DNA from 4 places in the Dryocola baronae genome. Region 1 is predicted to be linked to each of the others. Evidence: predicted binding sites of a transcription regulator. Region 1 holds the regulator's gene; each other region holds the start of a gene.
The links. The regulator PurR, encoded in region 1, represses purine synthesis genes. The targets are predictions, from matches to a motif close to CANGCAAACGTTTGCNTG.

Region 1 (7,737 bases):
GAACCGATAATCATAAACGGCAGGGCGGCGATAAAACCATCGCGGATGGCGATGACGTGTCGCTGTGAGCCCATGGTGCCCGCGATTGGTGTGACTTTTTGCTCAATCACATTGACCATTTTTTGGTACATGCTCATGGCGGTGTCCTTGCGAATGTCCTGGAAAGTAAAATGATTGTGAAACAAAACGGAAACCGGTTTCCATGGAGGCAATGAAGAATTGCTAGCGGGATCAAAATCGTGAGGTTTATATCGGGGAAAATGTGATAGGGACCACTATTTTTGCAGATTTAAGTCAATTGGATAAGCGCAGGCCGCCATCCAACGCTATGCGGCGGGTATCGGCCTGCGCTACCCGCCTTCGAAAAGATGAAACAAAAGCCCGGTTAGCGAGGCACCCGCAGCCCGTTTTCAACGCCGCGGCTAAACACCACCTGCCAGAGCTGAATATCGCGGGCGCGAAACGCCCCGGCGCAGGCATTGAGGTAGTAGCTGAACATCCGTTTAAAGCGCTCGGAATAGTTATCGGCGATTTCCGGCCAGCAGGCGAGGAAGCGTTCATGCCACGCCATTAGCGTTTTATCGTAGTCCGCGCCGAAGTTGTGCCAGTCTTCCATCACGAAATGATTTTCGCTGGCGTCAGCAATCTGGCGCACGGACGGCAGACAGCCGTTAGGGAAGATGTACTTGTCTATCCACGCGTCGACGTTGTTATCGGTTTTGTTAGAGCCGATGGTGTGCAGCAGGAAGATGCCGTCCGGTTTTAAGTTGCGGTCAGCCACGTCAAAATAGGTGGCGTAGTTTTTCGGACCCACGTGTTCGAACATGCCCACGGAAACGATGCGGTCGAACTGCATGTCCAGGTCACGATAATCCTGCAGCAGAATGGTGACATCCAGCCCGGCACAGCGCTCCTGGGCCATTTTCTGCTGCTCGGCAGAAATGGTTACGCCATGCACCGCGACGCCATAGTTGCGCGCGGCAAACGCGGCCAGTCCGCCCCATCCGCAGCCGATATCCAGCAGCGTCATGCCAGGCTCAAGCTGAAGCTTATCGCAGATCATTTTGAGCTTGGCGTTTTGCGCCTCGCTGAGCGTGGTGGCGTCTTTCCAGTAGCCGCACGAATACTGCATATGTTCGTCAAGCATGCGGGAGAAGAGATCGTTCCCGAGGTCGTAATGCTCTTTGCCGACTATCCAGGCGCGTTTCTTACTTTGCAGATTGACGAGCCGGGCGGCGGCAATACGCAGGGTGTCTTTTAGATGGTGCGGGAGCTGATTTTCCAGCCCGGCGCGAATGACTTTGCTGAAAAAAATATCCAGGCGTTCACAGTCCCACCAGCCGTCCATAAAGCTTTCACCGAGACCGAGTGAACCCTCTTGCAGGACGCGTTTAAAAAAATCGGGGTGTTTGACTTGAACATCAAAAGGGTTAGGGCCATTGACGGTAATCCCTGCCCGGGTGAGCATTTCGTTCGCGATACGATACCATTCATTATCTCGTATGCTGACTTCTTCTATACACGATGAACTCATAGCTTCTCCATCACCTGTGTGACCAGAACCTTAAAACAGCGTAGACGCTATTTGCGGTATGTGAGAAATCGCACGGAAAATTCCGTGTGCCTGATATCCGACGTAGAACAGAGATAGGGGCTAGCGCCCGCAAAAAATGACTATCCAAAGATAAACGGGAACCCTGAGGCTCCCGTTAATGTATTCATTATAGTGATAATAATCGAGCCGGTAGTGAGTATATGCCCGACCGGCAGGTGATTCAACTGATTATTGTTAGCAAGCTAATTACGTATTTATTACATTATTGCCTGGGTTACTGTCCGTGCGAGGAGGAGGCCTCGGCGGTCTGCCAGGATTTCTCACGGCTGACGCGCTGCAGCAGATAGCCAAGCATCGCCAGCACCACGGTTGCCAGCATGACGCTGGTGGTGGTGAGCAGCGGGGTGGCGACCAGCCAGGAAACCATCAGGCTCGCGAAGAAGCACAGGCCCAGTTGCAGTGTGTTTTGCAGCGCGGCGGCCTTGCCCGTGGCCTGCGGAAACGGCAGCAGGGCGCTGGCAACCACGATCGGGTAAATCGCACCGTTCGCCATCGCCATGATGCAGAACGGAATAAGCAGCAGCGTCAGGTTAGCGTGGCCGCTGACGGCAACGGCCCAGGTGGCGAAAACGCTCAGCGTGTAGAGCGCCAGCAGCCACGGCAGCATCTGCTTGCCCTGCCATTTTTGCAGCGCGCTGCGGCAGCCGTAGCCGCCAATCAGGAAGGCGACGGTCTGCGGCATATAGCTCAGGCCAATCGCTGCCGGGCTGTAGCCCATGGCGTTAAGGATGAACGGCGAACCGGTAAGCCATGCGAAGAAGCTCGCGGAACAGGCGGCGTAAACCAGCACGTTGCCGCTATAAACGCGCGAGCGCAGCAGGGAAAGGAAGCTCACGCGGTTTTCATCGGTCTGCGGATGATGCTGGGTGCGCGGCTTAAGGCGCAGCGTTGGGATCATCAGCAGCAGGGTGATGGCGAACAGGGTGGCGAAAATAGCCTGCCATTCGAAGTGGTTGAGGATCCAACTGCCCAGCAGCGGAGCCAGCGCCGGGGAAAGCCCGACCAGCGGCATAATCGTGGCGAAGATGCGGTTAGCACGGCTTGCCGGATAGTAGTCGGTCACCAGTGCCTGCCAGCTAACGGCCGCGGAACATACGCCCACCGCCTGAATAAAGCGCAGCACGAGCAGCGCGGTTGCGCTTTCGACCCACAGCATGCCGATGCAGCTTACGGCGAAAATACCTAAACCAATCAGCAGAACCGGTTTACGCCCGAAGCGATCGGACATCGGTCCCCACATCAGCTGCGCGAAGGCGAAGCCCGCCAGGAACAGGCTCAGGCTTGCGCTGACGGCGGAGGCTTCGGTGTTCAGATCCTGCTGGATAGCGGCAAAGGCTGGCAGATACATATCGGTGGCGAGGAACCCCAGCACGCTCAGCCCGGCCAACCAGATAAGAAATCCTTTTGATGGTTGCATAATTTTCTCTTGAGTTATTTGCAGGTTAATAGCGGCGAGAGTGTACGGAGTGCAAACCGGCTTGTGAAACGCTAATATTTGTAGATTGCGTTCAAAAAATTTGCAGGCAGAAATATGTGGTCAGAATATTCGCTGGAAGTCATAGACGCCGTGGCGCGTAACGGCAGTTTTAGCGGCGCGGCGCAGGAGCTGCACCGTGTCCCTTCTGCCATCAGCTATACGGTGCGGCAGCTCGAGGACTGGCTGGCCGTTCCGCTGTTTGAGCGCCGCCACAGGGACGTTGAGCTTACGCCCGCCGGGGCCTTCTTTTTAAAGGAAGGACGTTCTGTTATCAAAAAAATGATGACGACGCGGCAACAGTGCCAGCAGATCGCTAACGGATGGCGCGGGCACCTGGCTATCGCCGTCGATAATATCGTCAAGCCCGAGCGCACGCGCCAGCTGGTGCTGGATTTCTATCGCCACTTCCCTGATATCGAACTGCGCGTTTTTCAGGAGGTGTTCAACGGCGTGTGGGACGCGCTGGCCGACGGGCGGGTAGAGGTCGCGATTGGCGCAACACAGGCCATTCCGGTGGGTGGACGGTACGCGTTTCGCGATATGGGCGCGCTGAGCTGGCGCTGCGTGGTGGCAGCGGAACACCCGCTGGCGCAGCGTGAGGGCGCGCTGAGCGACGAGGAGCTGCGTTCGTGGCCTTCGCTGGTACTGGAGGATACCTCCCGCTCGTTGCCAAAACGCATCACCTGGCTGCTGGACAACCAGCATCGCGTCGTGGTGCCGGACTGGGAGTCAGGATCGGACTGCCTGAGCGCGGGGCTGTGTATCGGCATGGTGCCGTCGCATATCGCCAGACCCTGGCTTGTCAGCGGCGCGTGGCGAGAGCTGGCGCTGGAGAACCCGTTTCCGGACGCGGCCTGCTGCCTGACCTGGCGGCAAAATGACGCCTCTCCGGCACTGAGCTGGCTGCTAGATTATCTGGGGGATAGCGAGACGATGAATCAGGAGTGGTTAAGGGAGCCTGAAGCGGGACTTCAGGCTCGGACGGAGGATTAACGGCGGTAGTCGCGGAACGGCCCGTCCGCTACGGAACGGCGCTCAATCAGGCGAGGATGAACTTCAATCATCTGCGACTCTTCGCGTTTATTCACTATGCGGTCAAGCAGCATGTTGAAGGCCGTTTCGCCCAGCGTCTCTTTTGGCTGATGAATGGTGGTCAGCGCCGGGGAGAAATAGCGGGCGTTGCGCACGTTGTCATAGCCGATAATTGAGATATCCTGCGGCACGCGCAGGCCCATTTCGTCCGCTGCACAAATCGCGCCCATGGCCATAATATCGCCGCCGCAGAAGACGGCGGTAGGGCGATGGGACTGGCCGAGGATCTGCTGCATGGCGCGGTAGCCGGATTCCGGCTCGAAATCGCCCTGGACTATCCAATTTTCCGGAATGGCGATTTTCGCCTCTTCCAGCGCCTTCATAAAGCCAGCATGGCGGCCGCCGCCGGTATTACGTTCCATCTGCCCGGGAATGGCGCCGATTTCACGGTGGCCGCGTTCGATAAGATAACGCCCGGCCAAATAGCCGCCGTGGAAGGCGTTATCAACCACGGAGTCGGTGAAGTCCGCGCGCGCTTCGCCCCAGTCCATGACCACCATCGGAATATGGCGATACTCTTCAAGCATGGTCAGCAGGGTATCCGGGTATTCTGAGCACATCACCAGCAGGCCGTCGACGCGCTTTTGCGCCATCATCGACAGGTAGGCGCGCTGCTTTTCGAAGTTGTTGTGCGCGTTGCCAAGAATCAGGGTGTAGCCCTTTTCAAAGCAGCTGTTTTCCACCGCTTCAATGATTTCGGCGAAATAGGGTGCTTCGCTGGAGGTGGCAAGCAGGCCAATCGTTTTGGTGTGATTAACTTTCAGGCTGCGCGCAACGGCGCTCGGCGAATAGTGTAATTCTTTGATAGCCGCCCAGACCGCGTTGCGCGTTTCTTCCGCCACAAAACGGGTTTTGTTAATAACATGTGACACGGTTGTAGTGGAAACGTTTGCGCGTTTCGCCACGTCCTTGATTGTCGCCATTAGATGTCACTCCAGGCCATATCGTAAACTCCTGATAATTCGTCTGTTAAACGTTTGCGTTCGCTAACTCCTGGGCAACTTTTGGGCTGCGGCATGTCGGGAAGGCGACATAAAACGGGAGGAGGGCGTTGAATTGATTGTACGCAGTAAATTAGCGAGGGATTTTGGCTTATCTTTTCTCAAAGTGGAAGAGGGAAAACCAATATCATCATAAATCCAGGAGGATTTTTGCCGCTGATTGTGGGAAAATCACGCTACACACCGTTTGTAGGGTATTAAAAGGAGATTAACGATGAGCACCGATCTGAAATTTTCCGTCATCACCACGGTTATCGTTCTGAGCCTGATTGTTGCAGGTGCCTTAACCGCCGTTCTGCACTGATTTAAAGAGGCCGCGTTTGCGGCCTTAATTTTTTGTTTTTTGTCGGATGGCGCTGCGCTTATCCGACCTACGGAAGGCCGATGAACGGTGGGGCGAATAATCATTATGTCGGATGGCACTTCGTTTATTCGACCTACAGATTTGGCATTTAGTAGGGTGAATAAGCGCTAGCGCCATCCACCAAAAACCACCGACTCTTAAGCCGCCAGGTTTTTCGCTACAAATTCCCAGTTCACCAGCGCCCAGAAATGCTCAAGATAGTTAGGGCGGGCGTTGCGGTAATCGATGTAATAAGCATGTTCCCACACGTCTACCGTCAGCAGCGGCTTCGCGTCGGTTGTAAGCGGCGTGCCCGCGTTTGAGGTCGAAACGATAGCCAGGCTGTTGTCCGGGCGCTTCACAAGCCAGGTCCATCCCGCGCCGAAGTTCTTCACTGCTGCGTCGGTAAACTGCTGTTTAAATTCCGCAAAGCTGCCAAATGAAGCGTTGATGGCGTCCAGCACAACGCCCGTTGGTTCGCCGCCCGCGTTGGGTGCCAGGCAGTTCCAGTAAAACGTGTGGTTCCACACCTGCGCTGCGTTATTGAACACGCCGCCTTCAGAAGTGCGCACGATCTCTTCCAGTGATTTACCCTCAAACGCGCTGCCCTTCACCAGATTGTTCAGGTTAGTGACGTAGGTTTGATGATGTTTGCCGTAATGGTATTCCAGCGTTTCTGCGGAGATATGGGGAACCAGTGCATCTTTCGCATACGGTAATGCAGGTAATTCGAACGACATTGCAAACTCCTTATTATTTTGAACACAGCTAAATAACCACATTTAGTGTGGCTTTAGGGTAACAAATTGAAAGGATAAGCAAAAGGAGAAGAAACCCTGCCCGTTGAAGGGCAGGGGGAGGGATTAACGAATGGTTTTTGGCGTCATGACGCGTTTCGCGCCGACATAGTGGCGCTGCCAGTAGTCTTCGCTAAGCGAGGTAATCTGGATGTCGCGACCGCTGCGCGGGGACTGGATGAACTTGCCGTTGCCGACGTAAACGCCAACGTGATCGGCTGTGCCGCGCCCCTGGGTGCGGAAGAAGACCAGATCGCCGCTTTCCAGTTCGCCACGGTTAACCGATGCGGCATCGCGCAGGTGGTACATTTCATTGGCGGTGCGCGGAATGCGGAACTTAACCAGGTCTTTATACGCGTAATAAACCAGACCGCTGCAGTCGAACCCGGTGCGAGGCGAGGTGCCACCCCAGCGGTACGGTTTGCCTATCTGGCCCATCAGTTTGTTCATCGCCGTTTTCTGCGCTTTCTGCACGCGGACCTTGTGGGCCTGGGCAATCGTCAGATTTTTATCGCCTTTCACCGTCACGCATTTGGCTTTGTGGCCTTTGCGCGCTTTGGTGCACTGTTTGGTTGAAGCGATGGCTGAGGTTTTAGCAGGCTTAGCGGTTTTTAAAGAAGATTTTTTACTGGAGTTTTTTGCGAGGGTTTTGCTTTTAACGGCTGGCGTAGTTTTCGCTGTTTTCTTCTTTTCCGTAGCGGCTGCTTTCTTAGTGGATTTCTTGGTAGAGATGGAACTGGTTTTTTCTTTTCCTTTGCTCGCTTTTGCCGTGCTCTTCGCCGCGTGGGCTTTGTGAGCAGCAACAGGCCGCGCGTGCTCAGACGCGTGAGTCAAAGGTGTATAAGGCAAGGTAAATAGCAGAGCACAGAGCGTGATAGAGATTTTTGTTATCCGCGCCACTCGACAATCCCCTGATAAATGAAGGCACGATGAAGACCATCATGCCTGCGTATGATTTTTCGAAACCCGCCGATTCTAATGCATATACCGCATTAAAGTTAATAACCTTTTTGTATCGAGGCCGGGTTTCGTTACCGTGCGCAAAAAATTTAACCAATTATAGGCTTAGAAGGCGATTTATTGATCGAGTATTGGGCATTTTGCAGATTGGCGTACCTGGGAAAAGTGTTATTCTTAAAACATGTTTAGCATTCCCCATGCGGTCGGAAATAACCCTGCAAATTTTGGTGTTTTCTGGTGGGGGCGCAACTCGCTACAATGGCAGGCTACTGCCGTAAAAAGGTTTGAGGAAGCAAGACAATGAGCACAATCGAAAAAATCCAGCGCCAGATCACAGAGAACCCGATTCTTCTCTATATGAAAGGCTCCCCGAAGCTGCCTAGCTGCGGTTTCTCCGCCCAGGCGGTACAGGCGCTTTCCGCATGCGGCGAGCGTTTTGCCTACGTGGACAT
Region 2 (7,737 bases), 920 kb from region 1:
GAAGCCCCAGTGCTTGCGATGCAGGCCCGGCGCGCGATCGGTTGCGATCATCGCGGCTTCGATCAGCAGCGTGCCGGAACCGCACATCGGGTCGAGCAGCGGCGTGCCCGGCTGCCAGCCGGAGCGCATCACGATTGCGGATGCCAGCGTTTCCTTAATAGGCGCAGCGCCGGTGCTGTCGCGATAGCCGCGTTGATGCAGGCCTTCACCGCTTAAATCCAGCGCAATGCTGGCGGTATCTTTATTCAGCCAGACGTTAATGCGCAGATCCGGCTGCTCGCGATCGACGTTCGGGCGCGGCAGATTTTTGCGGGTAAAGGAGTCGACAATCGCATCTTTTACTTTAAGCGCGCCGTACTGGCTGTTGCGGATAACATCGTTCAGGCCGCTAAAATGCACGGCGAAGGTCGCGTCCGGCCCGAAGATAGACGGCCAGTCGATAACCTGAACGCCGAGGTACAAATCCAGATCGCTGTAGACGCTACATTCGCTCAGCGGCAGCAGGATGCGGGAAGCCAGGCGGCTCCACATCAGGCTTTGATAGACCAGACGAGAATCCCCCTGGTAATGTACGCCGCCCTGAACCACCTGGCAGCCTTGCGCGCCCAGCCCTTCCAGTTCAGTTTTTAACAGCTCTTCGAGCCCACGCGCCGTACTGGCAAACAGAGAATTCATATCGTCACTTTTTGGTCAGGAGAAGAAAATAGTGGCGCATTATAGCTAATCCGCCACGCATGTCATAAAGTTGCCCTCTTATTATTTTTACAGGCAAGGAGGGCGCCATGATCAGTCTATCTCAACTTTATATTCACCCGGTCAAATCAATGCGCGGCCTTGCCCTTTCGCACGCTCAGGTGGGCACCAGCGGCCTGGCGTTCGATCGCATATTTATGATTACCGAACAGGATGGCACCTTTATTACCGCACGTCAGTATCCGCAGATGGTGCTGTTCACTCCGGCAATCCTGCACGACGGTTTATACCTCAGCGCGCCGGACGGCTCATCGGCAAACGTTCGCTTTGCAGATTTCCAGCCGACGCCTTCCGCCACCGAAGTGTGGGGGAATCATTTTACGGCGCTTATCGCCCCGGACGAAATCAACGGCTGGCTGAGCGGCTTCTTCTCGCGCCCGGTGCAGCTGCGCTGGGTGGGCGAAAACTTAACGCGCCGCGTTAAGCAGCACGAAGAGGTGCCGCTCTCATTTGCCGACGGTTACCCTTTCCTGTTGACTAACGAAGCCTCATTGCGCGATCTGCAAAACCGCTGCCCTGCCAGCGTAAAAATGACGCAGTTTCGCCCGAACCTGGTTGTCACCGGCGCGCAGCCCTGGGCCGAGGACGGCTGGCAGGTCGTGCGTATCGGCGGCGTAACCTTTGACGTCGCCAAGCCCTGCAGCCGCTGTATTTTCACCACCGTCAGCCCGGAAAAAGGCCGTAAACATCCGAGCGGCGAACCGCTGGCAACGTTACAAAGCTTCCGCACGGCGCAGGACAACGGTGACGTCGACTTCGGGCAAAACCTCATCGCGCGCAACAGCGGCGTTATTCGGGTTGGCGACGAGCTTGAAGTCCTCGCCACAAAACCGGCCAGAGTATACGGCGCGGGGGAAGTGGCAGAAGCAGCCGAACCTATTGAACAGCAGGAAAGCACGGTGGCCATCGACTGGCAGGGCCGGGCTTTTCGCGGCAACAACCAGCAAATTCTTCTCGAGCAGCTCGAGCAGCAGGGCATTCGTGTGCCTTATTCCTGCCGGGCGGGCATCTGCGGGTGCTGTCGGGTGCGTTTGGTTGATGGCGAGGTGAAGGGGCTTAAGAAAAACGCCGTCGGCGCAGATGGCACTATCTTATGCTGTAGCTGCGTGCCGGCGGGAGATGTGAAGCTGGAAACGCTTTAAACCGCCTGATCGAGACTGAGGTTGCTACCTACCGGCTGCGGCTTCAGCCTGTCATTCATCACTTTGATGGCATCGCCCAACTGCATGGTGCGGCCGGCAAGCTGTAAGCCCGGCTGCGCAAGCAGGCATAGCGCCGCATTGTCGCCTGTTTCAACAACCAGCAGATTCACCTGCTGCATATCTTCGCTAAGCCAGACGCAGGCGGCATCGCCCGGAGCGGGCTGCCAGCAGTCGCCATGGGAAACAAAGTGCCAGCTTTTTGGCATCTGCGGCTTGAGATAGCGGATAGCCACCAGCGCGTTTAACACCAGCTCGGCACGGTGTTCCTTACTTAACGGCAGGTCGCGGCATTTCTCATCAAATGAGAAAAACAGCGCGGCGTCGTCGACACAAAAACCAGCGTTTTCAAAGGCATCCGGGGTGAGCATTTTACGCGGGAAACGGGAGCGAAAAAGCATTCCATTGGCTAAATCGAGCATCATACGATCGTGCTCTTCGTCGAAATACCAACGCCAGCTGTCGTCCGGTTTTATACGCATAATGACTTACCCTTGTGTTTATTCCGCAAACTTAAAACATCCTTATCGCCGTCTGGTTTAATGCCATATTAATAAAAGACTAGAATGATTAATTTAGCAACAGCATCGGAATATAAAACAACCAGGGCTGAAAATAAAGCCCCGGCTGTCTGGAAATGATAAAGCTTAGAGATGAGTGACGATTTCTTTTATCAGCGGCGGGCCTTTAAATATGAAGCCAGAATAAATCTGCACCAGGCTGGCGCCGGCCGCTATCTTTTCCCGAGCGGCAATCACGGAATCAATGCCGCCGACGCCGATAATAGGCAACCGGCCATTTAATTCTTGAGACAGGCGACGAATAATTTCCGTGCTTTTTAGCTGCACCGGACGACCGCTCAAGCCACCGATTTCGTCGCAGTGCTTCATGCCCTGAACAAGGCTGCGGTCTAATGTTGTATTGGTGGCGATGACCCCATCAATATTATGGCGAACTAAACTATCCGCCACCTGGATCAATTCTTCTTCTGAAAGATCAGGTGCGATCTTAACCGCGATCGGCACATATTTATGATGCAATTCTTGCAGCGCCTGCTGCTTAATTTTTATCGCACTTAAAAGATCGTCCAGCGCTTCGCCGTATTGCAGTGAACGCAATCCCGGCGTATTCGGTGACGATATATTGATCGCAATATAGCCAGCATACGGATAAATTTTATCCATGCAGATCAAATAGTCGTCTTTACCCTGCTCCACCGGCGTGTCTTTATTCTTGCCAATATTGATGCCGAGGATGCCATCGAAATGGGCTTTTTTAACGTTCTCGACCAGGTTATCGACGCCAAGATTATTAAAGCCCATGCGGTTAATTAACCCTTCGGCTTCAACGAGGCGGAAGATGCGCGGCTTGTCATTTCCCGGCTGCGGGCGTGGCGTAACGGTACCAATTTCAATGGAACCGAAGCCCATCGCGCCCAGGGCGTCAATACATTCACCGTTCTTATCAAGACCCGCGGCGAGGCCAAGCGGGTTTTTAAATGTCAGCCCCATGCAGGTCACCGGCTTCGACGGAACGTTTTGACGCACAAGGCGTTCAAACGGCGTACCCGTTACGCGGCGTAATTGCTGAAATGTCACTTCATGAGCGCGCTCAGGATCGAGCTGGAAAAGGGCTTTACGAACGAAGGGGTAGTACATGAACTCTCCTGGATTCCGGTGTGCAAACCGGGGCCGTATTATTATCGATCGCGCCCGCGATTGGAATTGACCTGCAACAAAAAAGGCCGAATAGACGCAAACGTTTTCTCTGCCCTCCGCTTCTTATGCACTTTTCGGCATTTGTTTATCAGATAAATCATTTAGTGGAATAACGCGCCTCTGCCACTATCAAAGTCAATTGTTATCAAAGTTAACAACTATCGAACTTTTAGTTATAAGGAGCCAAGATGCGCGTGATCACGCTAGCCGGAAGCCCCCGCTTCCCGTCCCGTTCCAGCGCCCTGCTGGAGTATGCCCGAGAAAAACTTAGCGCATTGGATATAGAGGTGTGTCACTGGCATCTGCAAAACTTCGCGCCGGAAGATCTGCTTTACGCCCGTTTCGACAGTCCGGCCCTTAAAGCGCTCACCGAACAGCTTGAGCAGGCCGACGGATTGATCATCGCCACGCCGGTTTACAAGGCATCGTTTGCCGGCGCGTTGAAAACGCTGCTGGACCTGCTGCCGGAGCGCGCGCTTGAGAAGAAGGTTGTTCTGCCGCTGGCGACCGGCGGCACCGTGGCCCACATGCTTGCGGTTGACTATGCCCTGAAGCCGGTGCTGAACGCCCTTAAAGCCCAGGAAATCCTCCATGGCGTGTTTGCCGACGACAGCCAGGTGGCCGATTACCAGCACAAGCCGGTGTTCACCGCCAATCTACAGCAGCGCCTGGATACCGCGCTGGAAACCTTCTGGCAGGCGCTGCACCGCCGTTATTTCGCCGTCGCCTCACCTTTCGTCCAGCAGGGAGTTGCCCATGTTTAATCTGTTAAAACGCGCCACCCCGTGGCTAGCTTTTGCCGGAATGCTGAGCCTGAGTTCGGCGGTTAACGCAGCCGAGCCTGCACCCGACCAGCTGCGCATCGGCTATCAAAAAGGGTCCGTCAGCATGGTGCTGGCAAAGAGCCACCAGTTTCTGGAGCAGCGTTATCCGCAGACCAAAATCTCGTGGATAGAGTTCCCGGCCGGCCCGCAGATGCTTGAGGCGCTCAATATAGGCAGTATCGATTTGGGCAGTACCGGCGATATTCCGCCGATCTTCGCTCAGGCCGCAGGCGCGGATCTGGTTTATGTCGGATCGGAGCCCGCGAAGCCAAAAGCAGAAGTGATTCTGGTGCCGGAAAACAGCCCGCTGAAAACCGTTGCCGATCTTAAGGGCCATAAGGTCGCCTTCCAGAAAGGTTCCAGCTCGCACAATCTGGTGCTGCGCGCGCTGCAAAAAGCGGGGCTGAAATTCACCGATATCCAGCCAGCCTACCTGACGCCAGCCGACGCACGAGCCGCATTCCAGCAGGGCAATGTTGATGCCTGGGCCATCTGGGATCCCTACTATTCCGCCGCTTTGCTGAACGGCGGCGTCCGCGTTCTCACGGATGGAAGCCAGCTCAATCAAACCGGTTCGTTTTATCTCGCTTCCCGGCCTTACGCCGAGAAGAACGGCGAATTCCTACAGGGCGTGCTGAAAACATTCAGCGATGCCGATGACCTGACGCGCTCCCAGCGCCAGGAGAGCGTAGCGCTACTTGCTAAGACCATGGGCCTGCCGGAGCAGGTAATCGCCACCTACTTCGATCATCGCCCACCGACCGAAATCACCCCGGTCAGCGCGGCTACGGCTGAAAAACAGCAGCAGACCGCCGACCTGTTTTACGACAACCATTTAGTGCCAAAAAAAGTCGATATCCGCACCCGCATCTGGCAGCCCGCTGGCGCCGCAAAAGGAGATAAATCATGAGTCTTAACCTGTTCTGGTTCTTACCTACCCATGGCGACGGTCATTATTTAGGCAGCAACGACGCCGCGCGCCCGGTTGATCACGGTTATCTCCAGCAGATTGCCCAGGCCGCGGACAGGCTTGGTTTCACCGGCGTGCTGATCCCGACAGGCCGTTCCTGCGAAGACGCCTGGCTGGTCGCCGCGTCTATGATTCCGGTAACCCAGCGTTTGAAATTCCTCGTGGCACTGCGCCCGAGCGTAGTTTCACCCACGGTAGCCGCTCGTCAGGCCGCCACGCTCGACAGGCTTTCCAACGGCCGTGCGCTGTTCAATTTGGTCACCGGCAGCGACCCGGAAGAGCTGGCCGGGGACGGCGTGTTCCTCAATCATGAAGAGCGATACGAAGCTTCGGCGGAGTTCACCCGCATCTGGCGGCGCGTGCTGGAAGGCGAAACGGTGGATTACGACGGCAAGCACATTCAGGTGAAGGGCGCAAAACTCCTGTTTCCGCCGGTCCAGCAGCCGCGTCCGCCGCTCTATTTTGGCGGTTCATCGGACGTGGCGCAGGATCTGGCGGCGGAGCAGGTTGATTTGTACCTGACGTGGGGTGAGCCGCCGCATCTGGTGAAGGAAAAAATTGAACAGGTACGCGCGAAAGCCGCTAAGCAAGGGCGCACCGTTAGGTTTGGGATCCGCCTGCACGTCATCGTGCGCGAAACCAACGAGGAGGCCTGGCAGGCCGCAGACCGCCTGATCTCGCAGCTCGACGACGCCACTATCGCTAAGGCGCAGGCCGCGTTTGCCCGCACCGATTCGGTTGGACAGCACCGCATGGCAGCGCTGCACGGCGGGAAGCGCGACAATCTGGAAATCAGTCCGAACCTCTGGGCAGGCGTGGGCCTGGTGCGCGGCGGCGCGGGTACGGCGCTGGTGGGCGATGGCCCTACGGTCGCGGCCCGCATTAACGAATACGCGGATCTCGGCATCGACAGCTTTATTTTCTCCGGCTATCCACATCTCGAAGAGGCCTACCGCGTAGGCGAGCTGCTGTTCCCGCATCTGGATGTCGCCATCCCTGAGATCCCGCAGCCGCGCCAGCATCACGAAAAAGGTGAAGTGGTGGCGAATGACTTCATCCCTCGTAAAGCCGCGCAAAGCTAGGGGGCGATGATGACGAAAAGCTCTCGTAAACTACTTCTGCGCCTCGCCCCATGGCTGCTGCCGGTCACCATTATCGTTATCTGGCAGCTGGCATCCTCGGTGGGCTGGCTGTCGACGCGCATTCTGCCCTCCCCCGAGGGCGTGGTGGTGACATTCTGGAATCTCTCCGCGAGCGGCGAACTGTGGCAGCACCTGGCGATCAGCTCCTGGCGCGCGGCGATCGGCTTTAGCATCGGCGGGTCGCTTGGCTTAATTCTGGGCCTGATCAGCGGCCTTTCGCGCTGGGGCGAACGCCTGCTGGATACCTCCATTCAAATGCTGCGCAACGTGCCGCATCTGGCGCTGATCCCGCTGGTCATTCTGTGGTTCGGCATCGACGAATCCGCCAAAATCTTCTTGGTGGCGCTCGGCACGCTATTCCCGATTTACATCAACACCTGGCACGGCATTAAAAATATCGACCAGGGGCTGCTCGAGATGGCGCGCAGCTACGGGCTGTCGGGCTTTAGCCTGTTCAGCCAGGTGATTTTGCCCGGTGCCCTGCCGTCGATTATGGTCGGCGTGCGCTTTGCCCTCGGCCTGATGTGGCTGACGCTCATCGTCGCCGAAACGATTTCGGCCAACTCCGGCATTGGCTATCTGGCGATGAACGCCCGTGAATTCCTGCAAACCGATGTCGTGGTGGTGGCGATTATTCTGTATGCCCTGCTCGGCAAGCTGGCGGACGTTAGCGCCCAGCTGTTAGAACGCGTCTGGCTGCGCTGGCATCCGGCCTACCAGCTAAAAGAGGAAACCGTATGAATACCGCACGTATAAATCAGGGGACGCCGCTGCTGCTCGAGGGAGTGACCAAGCGCTACGGCGATAAAACCATTCTTAACGAGCTGGCGCTGCATATTCCCGCCGGGCAGTTTGTCGCGGTTGTCGGAAGGAGCGGCGGAGGCAAAAGCACCCTGCTGCGCCTGCTGGCCGGACTGGAGAATCCCACCGGCGGATCGCTGTTAGCCGGTAACGCGCCGCTGCGGCAAAGCCAGGACGACACGCGCCTCATGTTCCAGGATGCTCGCCTTCTGCCGTGGAAATCGGTGATGGATAACGTTGGGCTGGGGCTGAAAGGCAGCTGGCGCGACGCGGCGCACGGTGCGCTGGCAGCGGTCGGGCTGGAAAGCCGCGCGAAAGAGTGGCCTGCGG
Region 3 (7,737 bases), 1.0 Mb from region 1:
TCTTTGAGCCTTTTTATCAGGGCAGTCTACAGCGTAAAGGTGCGGTCAAAGGCAGTGGCCTTGGGCTGAGCATTGCCCAGGACTGTATTCGCCGAATGCACGGTGAGCTACGCCTGGTTGAGGATGTCACGACGGACGTCTGTTTCCGTATCGAATTGCCCGTTTTTCCCGAGAATGAATAACAATGAAAGCGACTCTTATTCAACGCCGCGTTGGCGTAATTCTTCTGCCATTTTTGCTGGCAGGCTGTGTGCAAAAAGCGGTGACCAGCTCCATCAAGCAGCCGCATCAGTCGCAGGAGCCCGAGCAGCAGCTGGCGGACTATCTCTCAACCGACTGCATGGATATCTGGCGTATTCAGGGCCAGGATGCGGTTAACAACCCGCTCTACTGGCTGCGCGGCATGGACTGCGCTGAACGCCTGCCGCCTGCCGAGGCGCGAGCGGAAGCACGCCAGTGGCCGGATGACAGCTGGCAGGACACTTTTAAGCGCGGCATTTTGCTCTCCAACGCAAAGATCACCCCGACCGAACGCCGCCGATACATGACCCGGCTCGATGCCCTGACCGGCGAGGTGCCCGCTCAGGTGCGCCCACTCTTCCAGGTCTGGCGCGACGGGCAGGCGTCGTTACTCAACCTTTCGGAAGAGCGCACGCGCTACAGCAAGCTGCAACAGGCGACTGACGGCGAGCTGGATACCCTACGCGAGCAGCAGCAGCGCCTGCGCAATCAGCTGGATTTAACTACCCGCAAGCTGCAAAACCTGACCGATATCGAACGGCAGCTCTCAAGCCGCAAGCCCGGCAGCAACTACGTGCCCGACAGCCACGCCGCAGACGGCGATAACGACGACGACGTGACCACCAAACCGCAGCAGGAGGCGAAACCATGACGCAGCGAAAACCGGCCCGACTACTGCTTGTTGACGACGATCCCGGCCTGCTAAAGCTGCTCGGCATGCGCCTCTCAAGCGAAGGCTACACGGTTTCTACCGCTGAAAGCGGGGCGGAAGGGCTGAAGCAGCTGGCGCGCGAAAAAATCGACCTGGTGATCAGCGACCTGCGGATGGACGAAATGGACGGCATGGCGCTGTTCGCGGAAATCCAGAAGGTGCAGCCCGGTATGCCGGTGATTATTCTCACCGCCCACGGCTCAATACCCGATGCCGTCGCCGCCACGCAGCAGGGCGTGTTTAGCTTCCTGACCAAGCCGGTGGATAAAGACGCGCTGTATCTGGCCATCGACAACGCGCTGGAGCATACCGTAACGGCGGGCGACGACATGTGGCGTGACACCATCGTCACGCGCAGCCCGAATATGCTGCGTCTGCTGGAGCAGGCGCGCATGGTGGCGCAGTCCGACGTCAGCGTGCTGATTAACGGCCAGAGCGGCACCGGGAAAGAGATTCTGGCGCAGGCCATTCACAACGCCAGCCCGCGCAGCAAAAACGCGTTTATCGCCATCAACTGCGGCGCGCTGCCGGAGCAGCTGCTTGAGTCCGAGCTGTTCGGCCACTCGCGCGGCGCCTTTACCGGCGCGGTGAGCAGCCGCGAGGGGCTGTTCCAGGCTGCGGAAGGCGGCACGCTATTTCTGGATGAAATTGGCGATATGCCGATTCCGCTCCAGGTTAAGCTGCTGCGCGTCCTGCAGGAGCGCAAGGTTCGCCCGCTGGGCAGCAACCGCGACCTTGATATCAACGTACGGATTATTTCCGCCACCCACCGCGATTTGCCGAAGGCGATGGAGCGCGGCGAATTCCGCGAAGACCTGTTCTACCGCCTGAACGTGGTGAACCTGAAAATCCCCGCGCTGCACGAGCGCGCGGAAGATATCCCGCTGCTGGCAAACCATCTGCTGCGCCAGTCGGCGGATCGCCATAAACCCTTTGTGCGTAGCTTCTCAACGGACGCCATGAAGCGCCTGATGGCGGCAAGCTGGCCGGGCAACGTGCGCCAGCTGGTCAACGTTATCGAGCAATGCGTGGCGCTCACCTCCGCGCCGGTCATCAGCGAAGCGCTGGTGGAACAGGCGCTGGAAGGCGAAAACACCGTGCTGCCGACTTTTGTCGAGGCGCGCAACCAGTTCGAGCTAAACTACCTGCGCAAGCTGCTGCAAATCACCAAGGGCAACGTGACCCACGCCGCGCGTATGGCGGGGCGCAACCGCACCGAGTTCTACAAGCTGCTTTCACGGCATGAACTCGATGCCAATGACTTTAAAGAGTAGGCTGTGGTAGTGTGAGCAACCGATTACGATAGGCTAAGTTAAGCACGCAGTCAGTGCGGGAAAGACAGAGAAAATCATGAAAAAAATCGATGCGATTATTAAACCGTTCAAGCTTGATGACGTTCGCGAAGCGCTGGCAGAAGTGGGCATCACCGGCATGACGGTGACCGAGGTCAAAGGCTTTGGCCGCCAGAAAGGGCACACCGAACTGTACCGTGGCGCAGAGTACATGGTCGACTTCCTGCCGAAGGTGAAAATTGAAATCGTGGTCACTGACGATATCGTCGATACCTGCGTGGATACCATCATCCGCACTGCGCAAACCGGCAAAATCGGCGACGGCAAAATCTTCGTCTTCGACGTGGCGCGCGTGGTGCGTATCCGTACCGGCGAAGAAGACGACGCGGCGATTTGATTTATCCTGTCGGGTAGGCGCAACGCCACCCGACATTACTCACCGAACCTAATGATCCCGTAGGCCGGGTAAACACAACGCTACCCGACATCTGAAATCACATCACCTTATGCGGCCCGAAGCATTCGTAATGAATACGATCCTGCTCCACGCCCAGCTTCACCAGCTGTTCCGCTGCGAAACGCATAAAGCTCACCGGCCCGCACAGATAGAACTGCATGTCCGGCGCGCTGATTTTGCCCTCCAGCGCCATTAAATCCATCAAGCCTTCGCTATCAAATTTGGCCTGCGCGCGGCAGCTTTCGCTCGGCGTGCGGTACCAGACGTGGCGTTCGAAGCGCGGCAATTGTTGCCCCAACTGATTAACCTCGTCGGCAAATGCGTGCACCTCGCCGTGCTCCGCCGCGTGGAACCAGTTGACCTGGGCCGTGTGAGCGCTTTTCGCCAGCGTGTCCAGCATCGCCAGCATCGGCGTTTGCCCCACGCCTGCGGAAATCAGCGTGACCGGCGTTTGCGCGGAAACGTCCATAAAGAAATCGCCCGCCGGGGCCGCCAGATGCACCACATCGCCCACTTTGGCGCTATTGTGCAGCCAGCTGGAAACCTGCCCCCGATCTTCGCGCTTCACGGCTATGCGATAGGTTTTGCCGTCCGGCCTGCGGGTGAGCGAATACTGGCGAATTTCCTGGTGCGGAAAACCTTCCGGCTTCAGCCACACGCCAAGATACTGTCCCGGCAGATAGTCGGCGACCGGCTGACCGTCGACCGGTGCAAATTCAAAGCTGGTGATAAGCGCGCTCTGCGGCTCTTTTGCCATGATGCGGAACGCGCGGGTGCCTTCCCAGCCGCCGTTTTTCACCGCATTGCTCTGGTAGATTTCCGCTTCGCGATTGATGAACACGCCTGCAAGCACGCCATACGCCTTACCCCATGCGTCCAGCACTTCCTGGCCCGGGCTGAACATCTCGTCAAGCGTTGCCAGCAGGTGGCCGCCAACGATGTCGTACTGCTCGGGTTTTATCTGAAAACTGGTGTGTTTTTGGGCGATTTTTTCTACCGCAGGCAGCAGCACCGCAAGGTTTTCGATATGGGTGGCATAGGCGCAGATGGCGTTGAACAGCGCTTCACGCTGGTCGCCGTTGCGCTGGTTGCTCATATTGAAAATCTCTTTCAGCTCGGGGTTATGGCTGAACATGCGATCGTAGAAATGAGCGGTCAGTTTAGGGCCGGTGGCGGCAAGCAGGGGGATAGTGGATTTCACAACGGCGACGGTTTGTGCATCTAGCATGGGCGGCTCCTGTATAGCGTTTTTATATAAGTGGTATTTTGAATGCATCTTATAAAAAATAGACCCAGCCTGTAAATGGTTTATTGTGCTTGTCGACGTGGATCACAGAAGATGAAAATCACGCATGTTGTTGATGAAGAAATATCCTCTAAAACAGCCTGAAGCTTTTGCCTGTAAACCCTTACGCCACGCCTAGCCAATCGTTTGCGTAAAAACCTCTGTCAAGCCCTATCACCCAATACCGATTCGGTTTACACTGTTGCCCGTCGCCCAAACGGGCCCCGTAAAGCCGCCCAAATTTTTACTGTTAGCTGAGTCAGGAGAAGCGAATGTTAAAGCGTGAAATGAACATTGCCGATTACGATGCCGAGTTATGGCAGGCCATGGAGCAAGAAAAAGTACGTCAGGAAGAGCACATTGAACTGATCGCCTCCGAAAACTACACCAGCCCACGCGTAATGCAGGCGCAGGGTTCTCAGTTAACAAACAAGTATGCCGAAGGCTATCCAGGCAAGCGCTACTACGGCGGCTGCGAATACGTTGACGTGGTAGAACAGTTGGCTATTGACCGTGCGAAAGAGCTGTTCGGCGCTGATTACGCTAACGTGCAGCCGCACTCCGGTTCCCAGGCAAACTTCGCGGTGTACACCACGCTGCTGGAGCCAGGCGATACCGTGCTGGGCATGAACCTGGCGCACGGCGGCCACCTGACCCACGGCTCCCCGGTGAACTTCTCCGGCAAGCTGTATAACATCGTGCCTTACGGCATCGATGAGTCCGGTCATATCGACTATGCGGACCTGGAAGCACAGGCCAAAAAACACAAGCCGAAGATGATCATCGGCGGCTTCTCCGCCTATTCCGGCGTCGTTGCCTGGGCAAAAATGCGTGAAATCGCAGACCAGATCGGCGCTTACCTGTTTGTGGATATGGCGCACGTAGCGGGCCTTATCGCCGCAGGCGTTTACCCGAACCCGGTTCCACACGCGCACGTTGTGACCACCACCACCCACAAAACCCTGGCTGGCCCACGCGGCGGTTTGATCCTCGCGAAAGGCGGCAGCGAAGAGCTGTATAAAAAGCTGAACTCAGCGGTCTTCCCTGGCGCGCAGGGCGGCCCGTTGATGCACGTTATCGCGGGTAAAGCGGTGGCGCTGAAAGAAGCGATGGAGCCTGAGTTTAAAACCTATCAGCAGCAGGTGGCTAAAAACGCGAAAGCGATGGTCGCGGTTTGCCTGGAGCGCGGTTACAAAGTGGTTTCCGGCGGTACCGACAACCACCTGTTCCTGCTGGACCTGGTTGATAAAAACCTCACCGGAAAAGAAGCTGACGCCGCTCTGGGTCGCGCCAACATCACCGTTAACAAAAACAGCGTGCCAAACGATCCGAAGAGCCCGTTTGTGACTTCCGGCATCCGTCTGGGTACCCCGGCAATCACCCGTCGCGGCTTCACCGAAGCGGACGCCCGTGAGCTGGCTGGCTGGATTTGCGATGTGTTAGACAACATCAACGACGAAGCGGTTATCGAACGCACCAAGAAGAAAGTGCTCGATATCTGTGCCCGTCTGCCGGTGTACGCGTAAGCGATACCCCAAGAAAAAGGCCGCTTTCGCGGCCTTTTTTATATCTGAAATTTAACGCTTGTCGAGCGAAAGGCTCCCTGGCCCAACGATCGCCAGCAGCAGGAAAGCCCCGGCGATGCTGACGTTTTTATAGAAGTTGATCATGTTCGGCATCACCGCGTCGCCGCTCATGTTCCAGTAGTGATGGCCAATCACCGCCGTGCCGAGGGTATAAAAGATAAACAAAATGGCCAGCGGGCGGGTGTAAAAGCCCAGCACGATAAGGATCGCGGCGACGACCTCCATCAGCACGGCAATAATGGCGGACACCATCGGCAGCGGCGCACCGACGGAAGCCATATACTGCACCGTCCCGCTAAAGCCCGTCATTTTCGGGAAACCAAAAATAATAAACAGCAGCACCAGCGCAATTCGCGCGACCAGCAGCATTACCGGACGTGACTGACCAAAATCGAAATAACGAAGTGTGTTCATAGCGGGCTCGATTTGTGAGGAGGTTCAAATTAAACGTAATACACATCCACAAAGCGCGCCAGAAACAGCAGCTTAAATAGCAGAGCCGCTCGGCATTTCGGCCATTTTGCCCCTCTTTCCAGCCTGTATGTTTGCTTGCAAGCCAGCCGTGGCTCAGCCACACTGTCGCCTCCAAAACGGGAGGGATCATGGTTTTGCATTCTACGCGCTGGCTGGCGCTCAGCTATTTTACCTACTTCTTTAGCTACGGGATTTTTCTTCCCTTCTGGAGCGTGTGGCTCGCAGGCGTGGGGCTTCCCCCGGAAACCATCGGCCTGCTGCTGGGTGCCGGTTTAATCGCTCGTTTTCTCGGTAGTTTATTGTTAGCCCCTCGCGTCACCGACCCCTCCCGTCTCGTTTTTGCCCTTCGCCTGCTTGCCCTGTTAACGCTGCTTTTTGCCGCCGCTTTCTGGTTCGGACAAACCGCCGTGTGGCTGCTGGTGGTGATGGTCGGGTTTAACCTCTTTTTCTCGCCGCTCGTGCCGCTTACGGACGCGCTGGCGGGCACCTGGCAGAAGCAAATCACCATGGACTACGGGCGGGTGCGCCTGTGGGGATCGCTGGCGTTTGTGATAGGTTCGGCGATGACCGGCAAGCTGGTCAGCCTGTTTAGCTACCAGGCGATTTTGGTGCTGCTCAGCATCGGCGTGGCTTCCATGCTCATCGGCATGATGCTGCGTCCGTCGGTGATGCCGCAGGGCGAAACGCGCCACCATGAGGGCGCGGGCTGGCAGGCGTGGAAAAAGCTGGTGTTGAGTTCGTGGCGCTTTCTTGCCTGCGTGTCGCTGTTGCAGGGGGCGCACGCGGCCTACTACGGGTTCAGCGCGATTTACTGGCAGGGTGCGGGGTATTCCGCCTCGGTAGTCGGCTATTTATGGTCGCTTGGCGTGGTGGCGGAAATCGTAATTTTTGCACTGAGCCACAGGCTGTTCCGCCGCTGGAGCGCACGGGATCTGCTGCTGCTTTCCGGCGTCGCGGGCATTTTGCGCTGGAGCCTGATGGCGTGGACGACGGATCTGCCGTGGCTACTCGCTGCGCAAATCCTGCACTGCGGCAGCTTTACCGTTTGCCACCTTGCGGCCATGCGCTACATCTCCGCGCGGCAGGGCAACGAGGTGATTCGCCTGCAGGCGGTCTATTCGGCGGTGGCCATGGGCGGCGGGATCGCCATTATGACGATGTTTTCCGGCTACCTGTATCAGCACATGCAGGGCGGCGTGTTCTGGATTATGGCGCTGGTGGCGATACCGGCGCTGGTGATTCGGCCGAAGGTTCAAGCCGTCACCTGATAATTTCGGTGGATGGCACATGCGCTTATCCACCCTACAAAACCGTAGGTCGGGTAAGCGCAGCGCCACCCGACGTTCGCCACCCAACACCGACTATTTCACGTTTCCAAAATTTCACGAATACGCTGCTGCATATGCTCACCCAGCGGCAGCGTGGCGTGGATCAGCGGCGGCGAGTAGAGCGGCAGGCTGGTAGAGTAGGGCGTAATAACCAGCACAACCTCTTTTGGCGCACCCTCTTTCTGGAAGCTGTGCACCGTCAGGTGTTTGATATTAAGCGGCAGCAGAGTCAGCTCGCGCAGCTGCTGTTCAATCTGCTGCTCAAGCGCGAGATTATTCCCCGTCAGCAGCAGCACCTGCTTTTCCTGCAGATCGTTTTCCTGCATCAGCCATGCGCCAAAAATCACCGCCACCAGGCCCACC
Region 4 (7,737 bases), 1.5 Mb from region 1:
CGAAAGAATCCCAGGATCTGCTCGATCAGATCCGCGACATCGACGGCGATTTCCATTTTGAAACCTACTATTCGCTGTCGTGCCACAACTGCCCGGACGTGGTGCAGGCGCTGAACCTGATGAGCGTGCTGAATCCGCGCATCACCCATACCGCCATTGACGGCGGCGTGTATCAGAATGAAATTCAGGAACGCAACGTGATGGGCGTTCCGGCGGTATTCCTGAACGGTAAAGAGTTCGGCCAGGGCCGCATGACGCTGGCTGAAATCGTCGGCAAAATTGACACCGGCGCGGAAAAACGCGCAGCACAAGCGTTGAACAAACGCGAAGCCTACGACGTGCTGATCGTCGGCAGCGGCCCTGCGGGCGCGGCGGCGGCGGTTTATGCGGCACGTAAAGGCATTCGTACCGGCCTGATGGGCGAGCGCTTTGGCGGCCAGGTGCTGGATACCGTTGATATCGAAAACTATATTTCCGTGCCGAAAACCGAAGGCCAGAAGCTGGCTGGCGCGCTGAAGGCCCACGTTGATGATTACGACGTGGACGTGATTGATACCCAGAGCGCAAGCAGGCTGATTCCGGCGGCGTCCGAAGGGGGTTTACACCAGATTCAGACCGCGTCCGGCGCTACCCTGAGCGCGCGCAGCATCATCATTGCCACCGGCGCAAAATGGCGCAACATGAACGTGCCGGGCGAAGACCAGTACCGCACCAAGGGCGTAACCTACTGCCCGCACTGCGACGGCCCGCTGTTTAAAGGCAAGCGCGTGGCGGTGATCGGCGGCGGCAACTCCGGCGTGGAGGCGGCAATCGATCTGGCAGGCCTGGTTGAGCACGTAACGCTGCTGGAATTTGCCCCAGAGATGAAGGCCGACCAGGTGCTGCAGAACAAACTGCGCAGCCTGAGCAACGTCGACGTCGTTCTGAACGCGCAAACGCTGGAAGTGAAAGGCGACGGCAGCAAGGTGACCGGCCTGCAGTATAAAGACCGCGTAACCGAAGCCGTGCACGACATCGCGCTGGCGGGGATTTTCGTGCAGATAGGCCTGCTGCCGAACACCAACTGGCTGGAAGGCAGCGTTGAGCGCAACCGCATGGGCGAAATCATCATCGATGCGAAGTGCGAAACGACCGTGAAGGGCGTATTTGCGGCGGGCGACTGCACAACCGTGCCTTACAAGCAGATTATTATCGCGACGGGCGAAGGCGCTAAAGCTTCCCTAAGCGCGTTTGATTATTTGATTCGCAATTCTTGATGGGCGGCAGCGGTGGATGGCGCTTCGCTTATCCACCGTACAAAACTAGCGCCGGATAAGCACTCGCTTCGTCCGACGTTATCAATATATGCCCTTACCGTAGGTCGGATAAGCGCCAGCGCCATCCGACTTTTCCACATCAATAATCCTTCGGCAAATGCCGGATCCCCAGCAGCCTGCCGCGTCTTATCTCGATGTATTCGCCCTTTCTCAGCTCGCCCAGAATCGTCATTATCGTGCTGCGCGCCAGCTGCGTGCGCTGCTGAATGTAATCAGCGACGTTAATGTCACGACGCAGCTCCAGGGACATATCGCCTAACTCCATCAGCTTATTGCGAATCATCGTGTAGGAGTTGACGCCTACCAGCTGCTCGTCGCGCGCCGAAAATACCTGCAGGAACCAGGCGAAAATAGCTGCCACCGTTTGCCACTGCTGATGCTCGGTTATCGCGTCCAGGGCAACGCTCGCGGGTATTCTGTAGCCCTTGCAGGTGCTCTGCGCGACCAGATACCAGGAGCCGCGTGGCCGCACGGCTTCGGTAAGGCCAAAAATCATCGGCGCGCGCGCGGTGGTAAGCGTAAGCTCATCCAATCCGCGCACAAACCTGAACAAACCCTCGCTAAAGATAAAAATCGACTGTTGGCCATCTTCAAACGCATCGACCGCTTCGCCCTGCTCAAGCGTGCAGGGCGTGCCAAGGGGAGTCAGTAAAGCACCCAAAGTTTCAAATTCAGCATTTGGCCGCTCCGGATAAGCAGTAAGCGTCATCGGCGTCTTCACCGAACCATCAGCATTATTCATGTCCGATCCTTTGTTCATTTTTATTACTGATATCTTAGCCGATAAAAAAAGCGGCTTTCGCCGCTTTTTGAGGTTTTTCTTAGAAAAATGCTATTTTCTGCGCCAGGTCGTGCCCTGCGCGCCGTCTTCCAGCACGATGCCCATCTCGTTCAGACGGTCGCGCGCCTGGTCGGCAAGCGCCCAGTCTTTGGACTTACGAGCGTCGTTACGCTGCTTGATAAGCGCTTCAATTTCAGCTACTTCGCCGTCGTCCGCCTGTGCGCCGCTCTGCAGGAAGGCTTCCGGGTCCTGCTCCAGCAGGCCCAGCACGCCGGAAAGCTGGCGCAGCGCCGCCGCAAGGCCGTTTGCCGCCGTCACATCTTCCGCTTTCAGGCGGTTTACTTCGCGCGCCATGTCGAACAGCACGGAATAGGCTTCCGGCGTGTTGAAGTCGTCGTCCATGGCATCACGGAAGCGGGCTTCGAACGCTTCGCCACCGGCGGGCTGTGCGGCGCTGTCCGTGCCGCGCAGCGCGGTGTACAGGCGCTCCAGCGAAGTACGCGCCTGCTTGAGGTTCTCTTCGCTGTAGTTCAGCTGGCTGCGATAGTGGCCGGACATCAGGAAGTAGCGAATGGTTTCCGCGTCGTAATACTTTAATACGTCGCGCACGGTGAAGAAGTTGCCCAGCGATTTGGACATTTTCTCGCGGTCAACCATCACCATGCCGGAGTGCATCCAGGTGTTCACGTACTCGCCGTCATGTGCGCAGGTGGACTGGGCGATTTCGTTTTCATGGTGCGGGAACATCAGGTCTGAGCCGCCGCCGTGAATGTCGAAATGGTTGCCGAGCTGCTTGCAGTTCATCGCCGAACATTCAATGTGCCAGCCCGGACGGCCTTCACCCCACGGTGACTGCCAGCTTGGCTCGCCCGGCTTGGACATCTTCCACAGCACGAAGTCCATCGGGTTGCGCTTCACGTCTGCGGCAACTTCCACGCGCGCGCCGGCCTGCAGCTGATCCAGATCCTGGCGTGAAAGCTTGCCGTAGGACGGGTCGGTTTCCACCGAAAACATCACGTCGCCGTTCGAGGCCACGTAGGCGTGGTTGCGCGCGATAAGCTGTTCAACTATTTCGATGATTTCCGGGATATGTTTGGTGGCGCGCGGCTCGCTGTCCGGGCGCAGAATGTTGAGCGCGTCGAAATCTTTGTGCATTTCGGCGACCATCCTGTCCACCAGCGCAACAAAATCTTCGCCGTTTTCGTGGGCGCGTTTAATGATTTTATCGTCAATATCGGTGATGTTGCGCACGTACTTCAGCTTGTAGCCGATAAAACGCAGGTAGCGGGCAACGACGTCAAACGCCACGAAGGTACGGCCATGGCCGATGTGACACAGGTCGTAAACGGTGATACCACACACGTACATGCCAACTTCTCCGGCATGAATAGGTTTGAATTCCTCTTTTTGACGACTCATTGTATTGAAGATTTTTAACATCAGGAGATTCCGTGTCAGCGTGTGTAATAAGAATTGGCGTGTATGTTACCTCAAAATTTCACACGGAAGCAGTACGCTTTGCAAGGTGATGATCAAGTGCAGTTATGCTATAACAACCACCTTGTGTGGCGGCACCGTCTGCCGGAACACTGTCTGACTAATATAGGATGCAGAGCATGGTTACTTTTCACACTAATCACGGTGATATCATCATCAAAACTTTTGACGATAAAGCGCCAATTACCGTTAAAAACTTCCTGGACTACTGCCGCGAAGGTTTCTACGACAACACCATTTTCCACCGTGTGATCAACGGTTTTATGATCCAGGGCGGCGGTTTTGAACCTGGCATGAAGCAGAAAGAAACCAAAGACACCATTCAGAACGAAGCAAACAACGGCCTGAAAAACACCCGTGGCACCCTGGCGATGGCTCGCACCCAGGCACCACACTCCGCAAGCGCACAGTTCTTCATCAACGTGGCAGATAACGACTTCCTGAACTTCAGCGGCGAAAGCCTGCAGGGTTGGGGCTACTGCGTATTTGCCGAAGTGGTTGAAGGCATGGACGTGGTTGATAAAATCAAGGGCGTTTCCACCGGCCGCAGCGGCATGCATCAGGACGTGCCGAAAGAAGACGTCATTATTAACAGCGTCACCGTCAGCGAGTAATTCGCCGTCGATGATCCTGTTTATTGCAGATTTACATCTCTGCTCAGAAGAACCGGCGATAACCGCCGGTTTTCTGCGTTTTCTGGCAGGCACGGCGCGGGAAGCGCAGGCGCTGTACATCCTCGGCGACCTGTTTGAAGCTTGGATTGGCGACGACGATCCCGAACCGCTGCACGGCGAAATCGCTTTAGCCATCAAAGCGTTGGTTGATTCAGGCGTCCCCTGCTATTTCATCCACGGCAACCGCGATTTCCTGCTCGGCAGGCGCTTTGCCCGCCTGAGCGGCATGACGCTGCTGCCGGAAGAAAAAGTCCTCGATCTGTACGGCCGCAGGGTGCTCATTCTGCACGGCGATACGCTTTGCACGGACGACAACGGCTACCAGGCGTTTCGCCAGAAGGTGCACCAGCCCTGGCTGCAACGGCTGTTCCTCGCGCTGCCGCTGTTTATCCGCAAACGCGTGGCCGCCAAAATGCGCGCCGGAAGCAAGGCTGCCAATAGCAGCAAATCCCTCTCCATTATGGACGTGAATCAGCAGGCGGTTGTCGACGCCCTCACCCGCCGCGACGTGCAGTGGATGATCCACGGCCACACGCATCGCCCGGAAATTCACTCCCTGACCGCAAACGGCAAACCCGCTTTCCGCTGCGTGCTGGGCGCATGGCATACGGAAGGTTCGATGATCAAAGTCACCCCCGAAGACGTCGAGCTTATCGCGTTCGATTTTTAAGTCGCAAGGCCGTTTTTCGCCGCTTTGTTAACCACGCAACCGTTTTCCTTGTCCGATGTTCATGGTATTCTCACACTCCTTCTGACCGACCGCCCGACGTTCGGTGATGTTTGCACTTCCACAGGAGTTTTGAGACGCATGTCCTCCAACCAGACCCCGGCGCGTATCGCCATTGTCATGGGTTCCAAAAGTGACTGGGCCACCATGCAGTTTGCAGCAGAAATCCTTACCGCGCTTGAAGTCCCGCACCACGTCGAAGTCGTTTCCGCACACCGCACGCCGGATAAACTCTTTAGCTTTGCCGAACAGGCCGAAAGCAACGGTTACCAGGTGATTATCGCGGGCGCGGGCGGTGCTGCGCATCTGCCGGGCATGCTGGCGGCTAAAACGCTGGTGCCGGTGCTGGGCGTGCCGGTGCAAAGTGCTGCGTTAAGCGGCGTGGACAGCCTCTATTCCATCGTACAGATGCCGCGCGGTATTCCGGTGGGCACGCTGGCGATTGGCAAAGCCGGTGCGGCAAACTCGGCGCTGCTGGCAGCACAAATCCTTGCCCTGCACGACCACGCGCTGCACAAGCGTCTGGCCGCATGGCGCAACGCGCAGACCGAAGAAGTGCTGGAAAATCCGGACCCGCGGGGTGAGGCATGAAGCGCGTCTGCGTTTTAGGCAACGGCCAGCTGGGCAGAATGCTGCGCCAGGCGGGCGAGCCGCTGGGCATCGCGGTGTATCCCGTGGGGCTTGACGCCGAGCCGGAAGCCGTCCCCTTCGCGCAGAGCGTGATCACCGCTGAAATCGAGCGCTGGCCCGAAACCGCCCTTACCCGCGAGCTGGCGCGCCACAACGCCTTTGTGAACCGCGATGTCTTCCCGATTATCGCCGACCGCCTGACGCAGAAAGAGATGTTCGACAGGCTGGGGCTGGCAACCGCCCCGTGGCAGCTGCTTTCCAGCCGCGACGAATGGGCCGACGTTTTTGAAACGCTGGGCGATCTGGCGATCGTTAAACGCCGCGTCGGCGGCTACGACGGTCGCGGCCAGTGGCGTTTACGCCGCGGCGAAACCAACCAACTGCCGGACGACTGCTACGGCGAGTGCATCGTTGAGCAGGGCATTAACTTTTCCGGCGAAGTTTCGCTTGTCGGCGCGCGCGGCCACGACGGCAGCACGGTGTTTTATCCGCTGACGCACAACCTGCACCAGGACGGCATTCTGCGCGCAAGCGTCGCCTTCCCGCACGCCAACGCCGAGCAGCAAAGCGAAGCGGAAGACATGCTCAGCGCCGTGATGCACGAACTGAACTACGTCGGCGTGATGGCGATGGAGTGCTTTGTCACCCCGTCCGGCCTGCTGATTAACGAGCTGGCCCCGCGCGTGCACAACAGCGGGCACTGGACGCAGAACGGCGCGTCCATCAGCCAGTTCGAGCTGCATCTGCGCGCGATTGTCGATTTGCCGCTGCCGCAGCCTGTCGTTAACGCCCCGTCGGTGATGATCAACCTGATTGGCTCCGAGCTGAACTATAACTGGCTGAAGCTGCCGCTGGTGCACCTGCACTGGTACGACAAAGAGGTGCGCGAAGGCCGCAAGGTCGGGCATCTCAACCTAAACGACAGCGATACCGACAGGATGAGCGCGTCGCTCGAGGCGCTGGTTCCGCTGCTGTCCCCGGACTATGCGAGCGGCATCGCCTGGGCGCAGAGCAAGCTTCTTAAGTAGCTACGTTTGCGGCGGGTGGCGCTTCGCTTACCCGCCCTACGAATCATCCGGAGCCGTAGGTCGGGTAAGGCGTAGGCCGCCATCCAACAATAATTTAAACAGTTTGTAGGTCGGATAAGCGCAGCGCCATCCGACAAGACGCACGGTATCGTAGGTCGGTTTGTAGGTCGGATAAGCAACGCGCCATCCGACGAAATACCCGGTATTTAGGTCGGTTTGTAGGTCGGATAAGCGCAGCGCCATCCGACAAGATGCACGGTATTACAGGCCGATTTGTAGGTCGGATAAGCGCAGCGCCATCCGACATATTCCTTTTTATAAAATACCCGCCGCACTTTCCCCTCTTTCTTTTCATGCCCAGCCAGCGCACAATCCCCCTCGTTTCGCCCCATTCGTCTTAAGGTTTATGCATGATTAACGCTCGTCCCGACTCTCAACATTACGAACAGCTGCTGCGCACCGATACCCCGCTTATCGACGTGCGCGCGCCGGTTGAATTCAGCCAGGGCGCTATGCCCGCCGCGCTTAATCTGCCGCTGATGTCGGATGAAGAACGAGCGGCCGTCGGCACCTGCTACAAGCAGCGCGGGCAGCAGGCGGCGGTTGAGCTGGGCCATATTCTGGTCAACGGCAAGACCAAAGCCGCGCGCCTTGAAAGGTGGCTCGAGCAGTGTCGGCTCCATCCCGACGGCTATCTGTGCTGCGCGCGTGGCGGCATGCGTTCGCATATCGTCCAGCAGTGGCTGCGCGAAGCGGGCGTGAACTACCCGCTGGTAGACGGCGGTTACAAGGCGCTACGCCACTTCGCAGTACAGACCATTGAAGCACGCGCGACGTGGCCGATGATCATGGTCAGCGGCAACACCGGCTGCGGCAAAACCATCCTGATCCGCTCGCTGCCTACCGGCGTCGATCTTGAAGGGCTGGCGCGCCACCGCGGCTCCTCGTTTGGCCGCACGATCGTCGAGCAGCCTTCACAGGCGAGCTTCGAAAACAACCTTGCCGTCACGCTGCTGAAAAAGAGCGAGGGCGCGCCGGTGACCTGGATTATCGAAGACGAAGGCCGCATGATCGGCTCGCGCCA

Region 2: pyrD (quinone-dependent dihydroorotate dehydrogenase) is a predicted target of PurR. The motif match lies at 3,704-3,721, and genes of this name have one in related genera.
Region 3: glyA (serine hydroxymethyltransferase) is a predicted target of PurR. The motif match lies at 4,123-4,140, and genes of this name have one in related genera.
Region 4: purE (5-(carboxyamino)imidazole ribonucleotide mutase) is a predicted target of PurR. The motif match lies at 4,971-4,988, and genes of this name have one in related genera.

What each region holds. Positions count from the first base shown of each region.
Region 1 is NZ_JBINNY010000001.1:2,270,633-2,278,369, forward strand. Features, by position in the region: gene ACSPHG_RS10700 (PTS sugar transporter subunit IIC) at 1-137, opposite strand, end outside; gene cfa (cyclopropane fatty acyl phospholipid synthase) at 386-1,534, opposite strand; gene punC (purine nucleoside transporter PunC) at 1,830-3,032, opposite strand; gene punR (DNA-binding transcriptional activator PunR) at 3,147-4,085, shown strand; gene purR (HTH-type transcriptional repressor PurR) at 4,082-5,107, opposite strand; gene cydH (cytochrome bd-I oxidase subunit CydH) at 5,400-5,489, shown strand; gene sodB (superoxide dismutase [Fe]) at 5,687-6,268, opposite strand; gene ACSPHG_RS10735 (C40 family peptidase) at 6,392-7,225, opposite strand; gene ACSPHG_RS10740 (Grx4 family monothiol glutaredoxin) at 7,586-7,737, shown strand, end outside.
Region 2 is NZ_JBINNY010000001.1:3,187,285-3,195,021, forward strand. Features, by position in the region: gene rlmKL (bifunctional 23S rRNA (guanine(2069)-N(7))-methyltransferase RlmK/23S rRNA (guanine(2445)-N(2))-methyltransferase RlmL) at 1-675, opposite strand, end outside; gene ACSPHG_RS15260 (YcbX family protein) at 783-1,895, shown strand; gene zapC (cell division protein ZapC) at 1,892-2,434, opposite strand; gene pyrD (quinone-dependent dihydroorotate dehydrogenase) at 2,600-3,610, opposite strand; gene ssuE (NADPH-dependent FMN reductase) at 3,859-4,434, shown strand; gene ACSPHG_RS15280 (sulfonate ABC transporter substrate-binding protein) at 4,427-5,404, shown strand; gene ssuD (FMNH2-dependent alkanesulfonate monooxygenase) at 5,401-6,546, shown strand; gene ssuC (aliphatic sulfonate ABC transporter permease SsuC) at 6,556-7,347, shown strand; gene ssuB (aliphatic sulfonates ABC transporter ATP-binding protein) at 7,344-7,737, shown strand, end outside.
Region 3 is NZ_JBINNY010000001.1:1,247,243-1,254,979, forward strand. Features, by position in the region: gene qseE (two component system sensor histidine kinase QseE/GlrK) at 1-182, shown strand, start outside; gene qseG (two-component system QseEF-associated lipoprotein QseG) at 185-892, shown strand; gene glrR (two-component system response regulator GlrR) at 889-2,226, shown strand; gene glnB (nitrogen regulatory protein P-II) at 2,303-2,641, shown strand; gene hmpA (NO-inducible flavohemoprotein) at 2,739-3,929, opposite strand; gene glyA (serine hydroxymethyltransferase) at 4,259-5,512, shown strand; gene ACSPHG_RS05750 (DoxX family protein) at 5,564-5,986, opposite strand; gene ACSPHG_RS05755 (3-phenylpropionate MFS transporter) at 6,175-7,314, shown strand; gene csiE (stationary phase inducible protein CsiE) at 7,413-7,737, opposite strand, start outside.
Region 4 is NZ_JBINNY010000001.1:3,746,329-3,754,065, forward strand. Features, by position in the region: gene ahpF (alkyl hydroperoxide reductase subunit F) at 1-1,256, shown strand, start outside; gene ACSPHG_RS17810 (helix-turn-helix domain-containing protein) at 1,396-2,058, opposite strand; gene cysS (cysteine--tRNA ligase) at 2,149-3,537, opposite strand; gene ppiB (peptidylprolyl isomerase B) at 3,714-4,208, shown strand; gene lpxH (UDP-2,3-diacylglucosamine diphosphatase) at 4,219-4,938, shown strand; gene purE (5-(carboxyamino)imidazole ribonucleotide mutase) at 5,077-5,586, shown strand; gene purK (5-(carboxyamino)imidazole ribonucleotide synthase) at 5,583-6,653, shown strand; gene mnmH (tRNA 2-selenouridine(34) synthase MnmH) at 7,064-7,737, shown strand, end outside.